DNA from 2 places in the Shewanella sp. 125m-7 genome. Region 1 is predicted to be linked to the other one. Evidence: predicted binding sites of a transcription regulator. Region 1 holds the regulator's gene; the other holds the start of a gene.
What was found. The regulator LexA, encoded in region 1, represses DNA repair genes until DNA is damaged. The targets are predictions, from matches to a motif close to TACTGTATNNNNATACAGTA.
Positions count from the first base shown of each region.

Region 2: ACVBIL_RS06415 (YebG family protein) is a predicted target of LexA. The motif match lies at 1,931-1,950, and genes of this name have one in related genera.

Region 1 is NZ_JBRILQ010000017.1:6,396-10,371, forward strand. It holds gene coxB (cytochrome c oxidase subunit II) at 1-370, opposite strand, end outside; gene ACVBIL_RS09885 (cell division inhibitor SulA) at 852-1,412, opposite strand; gene lexA (transcriptional repressor LexA) at 1,409-2,029, opposite strand; gene ACVBIL_RS09895 (hypothetical protein) at 2,528-3,286, shown strand; gene ACVBIL_RS09900 (transposase) at 3,371-3,976, shown strand, end outside.
Region 2 is NZ_JBRILQ010000009.1:57,253-61,228, reverse strand. It holds gene prc (carboxy terminal-processing peptidase) at 1-127, opposite strand, end outside; gene proQ (RNA chaperone ProQ) at 161-796, opposite strand; gene ACVBIL_RS06420 (GAF domain-containing protein) at 1,085-1,549, opposite strand; gene ACVBIL_RS06415 (YebG family protein) at 1,632-1,919, opposite strand; gene ACVBIL_RS06410 (paraquat-inducible protein A) at 2,105-2,737, shown strand; gene ACVBIL_RS06405 (paraquat-inducible protein A) at 2,724-3,365, shown strand; gene ACVBIL_RS06400 (MlaD family protein) at 3,343-3,976, shown strand, end outside.

The sequences.
Region 1 (3,976 bases):
AGCCGGTAATTTTGATGGTGAGATCGGCATTACTCGGATCTTCCATAGCAATCAAGGTTTTGGTTGCAGGAATGGCCATGAGAATAAGAATGATAAAAGGTACGACAGTCCACAATATCTCGACTTTAGTACTTTCATGAAAGTTGGCGGCGATAGCGCCTTTAGATTTACGATGGTGGATCATGGCATAAATCATCACGCCAAAAACCACAATGCCAATAGCACAGCAGATGTAAAGAATAATCATGTGGAGGTTATAAACCCGCCCACTGATCTCCGTTACACCCTCTGTCATGTTAAGTGGCATTTCTGATGCAAAAAGTACGGGCGAAAATAGCAACGCCAGCACACAATACAACAATTGCTTCACTAGACTTCTCCTCTGTCAACAAGACAAAGAAGAGTCACACAGTAAGTCTCTGCTCTATGTAAACTCTTCAGTTCCCAAAAAAGCAACGATGACTTCAAAGTGCGCGAGTGGTTTGTCAATCGAGCCGCATTATCTCTATTGCGACCATGACTATTGTATTTTCAGTATTAGCTACTGGGTTGTGTCACCACGTTGGCACTTACGGCTGAAATATATCAGGCCGATTTCAGCCTCTGTTGTTGTTCAGGATCTACAGTCCATAAAACAGAGACCGACGACTAAATCGCTCGGATATAACTAAATATCGTTGTTATCACTTGTTACACTACTTGGTGTTTAAATATTGATCAAGATCACTTTTTGATTCATTTGCATATTATGGAAATAAATTGCAGGTAATAAAAAAGCCCTCGAATGAGAGCTTTAGCCGAACTGAGTTTCTTTACTAGAAAGAAGATATTAGAAAGAAGGGCTTGATACTTTAGTGGATGGCGCCAAAAAGAGAGGCTTGAGCAAAAGCGCTGCCCTGAGTGTTTATCCTGCTATCCAGTGAATGGCAGTTTGCATTTTTAATGCGACTTCCAATGCCATTTTCGCTGCTACTTTCAATCGTACTTTCAATTAAAATACCAGCAGCGCGTGCGCTTTTAGCAACGAGCTGTAGACGGCGACTATCACGAGCATCTAAAGCGTTAGTCCAAGTAATAACCGCACTCGATGTACCACTAGTTAATGCTTTCTCCATTGCCCAGAGGGTTTCAACTTCATCTTTAGCATGAACTAACAATATTCTATCCATTCTAACGCCCGCAGCGGCCAGCATCTGCTTATAACCTATGTTCGGCGGGCTGATGAGTACAATCCAACGGCCTTGCTGGCTCAGTTGCGAGAGCTGTGCACTAATTTGTGTTAGCTCATCACGTCCTTGAGTTTGGGTCACCATAGTCGTGATATGGTTAGTTGCGTTACTGGTCATATTTGTCGACGGCATATCTTGCCAAAGACCTGGATGACGCGGGCTGGTACCTATTAGTTTGTTCATTGCCAGTCTCCATTACGGATCACACCAACGGCTAAGCCTTCAATACTTAAGCTTTGGTTCGCAAGATCAACTTCAATCGGTGAGTATTCTTCGTTCTCTGCATGTAAGAAAACTTTATTGCCTTTCTTCTCGAAACGTTTCACTGTGACATCGTCTTCGACACGAGCGACGACAATCTGGCCGTTGCGAGCTTGCTGTATTTTATGTACAGCTAGTAGATCACCCTCAAGTATGCCAATGTTCTTCATACTGTCACCACGGACTCTAAGTAAAAAGTCAGCAGAAGGGCGGAACATCGCAGGATCGACTTTATAGTGTTGCTCAACATGCTCTTGGGCAAGAATGGGTTCACCCGCAGCAACTTGGCCGATAAGCGGTAAACCTAAATCAGCTTCTTCAGTGCTTTCTTGGGTTAACTTAATACCGCGAGACGTACCCGGCATAATTTCAATACAGCCTTTTTTAGCTAAGGCTTTTAAATGTTCTTCGGCAGCATTGGCTGATTTAAAACCTAAACGTCTCGCGATCTCGGCACGGGTAGGTGGCATGCCAGTATCTGCAATATTACGTTTAATTAGCTCTAAAATTTCAGCTTGGCGCGGTGTAAGTGGTCTCATTGTTAACCCTGTCTTTCTATACAGTACCTGTGAGTATATACAGTATTTTATTGAGCGCAAGTAATAACCAGTTATATTGTTTTGTGTGGGATCCAGTTTCAAATGAAATAAATCCAGCGATGTGAAACTCGTTATTGAATAGTGGCTGAAGTTAACTATTATTTTGTCCTACATCTGCGCTTATAAATTTAGATAAGACCTTTGAATGGAAATTCGATGGAAGTAGGGATTTTGAGTGAATATGTAAATTAGGCTTAGCTCAATTACGCCCCATTTCGTGCCTGCATTAATTGAACTTTCGTGCAAACTGACCCCTGCTTGACTTTGTTTTGCTCATGCCGGAAATGTGTTTAAGGAGGTGGCGGCTTACCAGTCTATGAACTAGCTACTGCATCTGCGCATATACCCCATTGAATCAAGGGGTAAATGCTAGACAATTACCATGGATATGAGAATATAAAATCAGTGATACCTTCTTCATCTGGAACATTTCATAGTATGACCATCCATCATGTACCGATAGAGCGCCGATTCGCAAAACCCTCTGAAAAACACCTTGTCGAACCCGACTTTTTGTCGTTATGGGGCGAAAATACATCTGGCAGTCTGAGCTGGGATGATTTTAAGGACAACCGTTGTGTCGTTGTGCTCGCTGATGGTAAATGTGGCAAAACTCATGAGTTTAAAAGACGAAATGAAATACTCCGGGCTAACGGGAATGTATCGTTTTTCATTCCGCTTGAGCAGCTCCAAGACAGTGAAGTTCTAGATATATTGTCAGATGAAGAAGAACATACATGGGAAGATTGGCTTGCAGCCCCCGATCAGACGGCAGTGTTCTTTTTGGATGCTGTAGATGAGCTTAAGCTTCGCCAAGGAACGCTTCGTAAGGCTTTGAGGAAAGTTAAAGATACTCTCGGCGAAGCTCTATCGAGGGCAAGATTTTTTATATCTTGTCGTCCAAGTGATTGGAATGAGGAGTTGGACGTTAAAGCCCTATCAACAATACTGCCGCCGGGAAAAATAGACCAGACACAGTTACAACCTATAGACGGAGAGCAAGTTTTCTTACAGGTTATTTCTCGTAAGGAATGGGCTAGTAATAAAACTGAGCGGGAGATTGATGATCATGACTCCCCTGACAAGATCAGTGTGGTAAGCCTTCTACCTTTTACTCAAAGCGAAGCTTTGGAATTTGCGAAACTATACTCTCCAAGTGCCTCAGAACAGTTTAATCACCAATTATCAGAAAAATAACCAAGACACCCAAAATTGTTGGATAGCGATTCCTCTACGATTCCTCTACTAGGCTTTAGTTAAGGTTGAACAGAGGAGTGTGTTATGCCAACGCCAAGAAAAGCGTTAGTCAGCTTGGAAGATACCCCTTATTATCATTGCATAAGTCGCTGTGTTAGAAAGGCATTCCTGTGTGGGGTTGATATTCACACGGGACAATCCTATGAGCATAGGCGTGACTGGGTCGAAAGTCGGCTGTTGCAGCTAGCTGAAGTGTTCGCAATCGATATCTGTGCTTTTGCGGTGATGAGTAATCATCTGCACCTTGTATTGCGGGTTGATGCTGAGTTGGCTAAGAGCTGGTCAGATATCGAGGTTGTAACGCAATGGCAAAAACTGTTCAAAGGCGACAGCCTGAATCACGATTTTATTAAAGCTGAACCTCTTGAATCTTATCAACAAACAATCATCAATAAGCGGATAAAAGAGTACCGACTTCGACTCATGGATATCTCCTGGTTTATGCGGGCGCTTAATGAACCCATAGCCAGAAAGGCCAATGCTGAAGATAAGTGCAAGGGTCGATTTTGGGAAGGGCGCTTTAAGTCGCAAGCGTTACTTGATGACGCGGCGGTGCTGGCTTGTATGGCCTATGTCGACCTCAATCCTATCCGAGCCAATATAGCGATATCTCCAGACACCTCAGACTTC
Region 2 (3,976 bases), on a different contig from region 1:
CAACTTGGTGCTGAGGCTCTTGCTTAAGAGCGGGCAACTCGCTGAATTGAATAGTTGGGCTAACAGCCCATGCCGAGAATCCGACAAATATACCGGCAATAGATACTGCCAGAGAAAGTTTTCGCATCAACAAGTTACTCCTTTAGGTGCTTTTAAGCCATTACAGCAGTATGTGCTCAACTCTAACTTTAATCGTTAAACCTGAGTCTAACTGAACTTGAACATCTTCTTTTTTAATGTCCAAAATCACACCAGCGACTGGCGATCTACCTAATTTGACATTAACACGCTGATTCTGTTTCAGCTCAGCTAAAACAGCAGGGGTTAAGTTCTCAGCTACTACAGGCTCTTTTGCAGGTTTGCTGCTTTGAGCTGGCTTAGGACGTTTAGCTACAGGCTTCTTAACTGGCTTTTTTGCCACTTTAGCAGGGTTAGCCGCCTTTGCTTGCGCAACGCGCTTAGCCTTAGCTTTGTCTTGGCTTTCTTTTAGTGTAGCTGCCGCGTGGTCAATATGCTCTTGTTCGAGTTCACCACAAGCATTGCCATCTAAATCAATACGCTGTACGCCTGCTTTAACGCACTTTAAGTAGCGCCAGCTACTTGTGTATCTTCTTAACGCGATTCTGAGCTGAGTTTTACTGACTTTAGAATCATCAGCTAACCTTTCCGCTAAATCTTGAAACAACCCAATTTTTAATGGCTTAGTTTCACCTTCAGCTATAAAGCATAAAGGAAATGTTTCGTACAAATACGCAAGAATAGCGTTGGTATCGGTCAACTTTTCTGTTGATTCCATCTTTACTTCCACAGTTTAAAAAAGGGACACCACTGACAAGCACTAATGCAAGTATCAGTTAATGTGTCGTTTATATTTGTCTGATCAGAACTCAAATCACAAATGAAAAATCGTTAACATTTGTTTTTTCACTCTAAAACCAAACCTACCTTAGCAACAACAAACTACAAACTCTATCCATTCATTCGCCGAATGTAAACGGGTCTGTTTTTTTTCATTACTCAAACCGCTTATTATAGAGAGGCTTCAAATGATTGCGACCTACAATTAGCGATAATTGGTCGTAGATTAACCAAATAAGCAAATTTCGAGACTTTTAACCAAAGTTTCTATGCCTTGTTGATCAATTTCACTGAATCTTGATAACGATGGGCTATCAATATCTAGCACACCAATAACAGTTCCATTTTGTCTCAGGGGCACAACTAGCTCCGCATTACTCGCACTATCACAAGCAATGTGGCCAACAAATTGATGAACATCTCCGATCCGCTGCGTGGTATTAGTCGCAACAGCGGTACCACACACGCCCTTTCCTACGGGAATTCGCGAACAGGCTACTTTGCCTTGAAAAGGACCGAGTACCAACTGCTCATTTTTCAGCAAATAAAATCCCACCCAGTTAATATCAGTGAGGTTATCATTTAACAATGCCGAAAAATTAGCTAAAGCAGCAATGGAGTCATCCTCACCGCTTAGTAGTGCGAGAACTTGACGATTCAATATGTCATAAAAAGCGTTCACAATTAACATTCCCTAACAGTTTAATCCAGAGGCAGCGTATACAACCACAACATTCTAACAACAAACTGAGGCTATTGAACAAAGAGTTTTATTAAACGTCCTTGTTTTCAGCTTTTTTACTTAATTTCTTTGTTGCTACTTTCTTTTCTAAAGAACCACCTTTAAGTAAAGTCTGTAAGTCTTCTTTATGCTCAGCCAAGAAAAAGCTTAATTTTTCAATATTCGCTTCCTCTAAGCCCAAGTCACTCTTACTTAGGAATGGGATTAGGTTGTCAGCGATATCTAGCATCTTATCGTAGGCGTCAGCCTCCTTTTTAGATGTAAAAGTCATCTTTTCAACCCCTTCTCTAACGACTACAAATTGAGTTACAACGGCCATACCGAACCTCACACTGTTTTTATATACAGTAAAGAGTCTCATAGATTGAACTTCTTATGCAAGTTTTCTTAGATATCTGATAAACTTATCATGTTAATGGACCAATATTTTCAATTGCATACGTGAATTACAAAGCCGATAACATTTGTTTAAGGCTTATTGTGTATGCTTAGGTATAAAAACGGATGGGAATGGAAGCTGTAGATAATAGTGTTACTTTGTGTCAGTCCTGCGACTTAGTCATAAGGAAGCGCGCTCTGCCCACCGGGGTACGAGCTCTGTGTCCACGATGTCACACGCCACTTTACGATACTCCATACTGTTCAATAAACGGTATGCTAGCCCTTTGCCTAACTGCCGTTTTCTTTTATGCGCCGGCAAATCTATACCCGGTATTAGAGCTTGAGTTTCTAGGCAGTATGAGAACGACGACAGTAATTGAAGGCGCGCTCTCTGTTTATCTACAAGGTTATTGGTTAGTGGGGATCGCGGTATTAATTTCCGCAGTTGTCGCTCCAGGTTTATTGTTAATCTCAATTTTGTCTCAAATACTCATCATTAAGCTTGGGCTCCAGTCGCCAATCCTTAGAACAACGTTAAAGCAGTTGTTAAAAATTCAAGGGGTGCTCACGCAGCTGACCATGCTAGAAATTTATGTCATTAGCTTTTTAGTTGCCGCCTTTAACTTAGCCGACTTTGCCAGTGTATCTTTTGGGTTTGGCACATTTTGCTTTACCATGCTGTTTGTTATGACGTTATTTTTAATGCGAGAGTATGATTTAGAGCACATGTGGAGCTTTCTTGATGAGCACAAATGATACACCGACCCTAGGTAAAGACATTGGTTTAACATCTTGCCCAACGTGTCATAAGATAACATGTTGTAAATCCGCAACCTGTAGCCGCTGCGATGCGCCGCTTAAAGTTAGAGATTATGCCAGCGTACAAAAAAGCTGGGCACTACTGATCACTGCGGCGATTTTGCTGTTCCCTGCTAATATTTATCCCATTACGACACTCACCAATCAGGGCCGCATAACCCAAGATACCATCTTTTCAGGCATCGCTCATTTGGTAAAAACAGATATGATCCCTATTGCGATCATTTTGTTTACTGCCAGTATTCTGGTCCCTATTCTAAAAATTGTCGGGCTAACTATCTACCTCTCGGCAATCAGTTTTAAACTGCCTATATCGAAAAAGAGGCTCATGACCGGCTTTCATTTTATCGAATGGATTGGTCGCTGGTCCATGCTAGACCTATTTGTTATTTCACTCACTGTCGCCGTAGTTAATATGGGACAGTTATTAGATGCCAAGCCCGCTCCTGCGGCAACTGCATTCGCCTTAGTTATTTTACTCACGCAGCTTGCTGCAAAAGTTATAGATACCCGTTTACTCTGGGATAGATTGGAAGCTAAAGATGACTCAAGTACAAGCGCCTAAAATCGTAAAGAAAAAGTTATTTTCACCGATTTGGTTACTGCCTATCATTGCACTCGCATTAGGTGCCTGGCTCGGTGTAAAAAGCATACGAGAGTCAGGAATTGACGTTACCATTCATTTTCCTAGTGCTACCGGGATGGACATTGGTAAAACATTAGTTAAGTACCAAGGTCTTACGGTTGGTAAAGTCGTTGATATGAGTATTGATGACGACCTGCAAGGGGTAAATGTAAAAGTGGTGATGGATTATCGAGCTGCTCCTTTTATCAATCAAGGCACTAAGTTTTGGCTGGTTAAACCTAAAGCAACGATTACTGGTATAGAAGGGTTAGACACACTTTTTTCTGGAAACTACATCAGCATCCTACCCGGTAAAGGCGAGTCAAGAACCTTTTTTGAAGCAGAAACCACGGCCCCCGTCATTACCCCAGGTGAAAAAGGCCTTATCGTCCATATTACATCTGAGCAATTAGGTTCGCTTGATGTTGGTTCTCCAGTGTTTTACAGACAAATTCCTGTAGGACAAGTGGTAGGCTACCACCTTGAAGGTGCTAAACAGATCCTTGTAACCGCCTTTATTCAACAACAATATGCTGAGCTGGTAAAAGTTG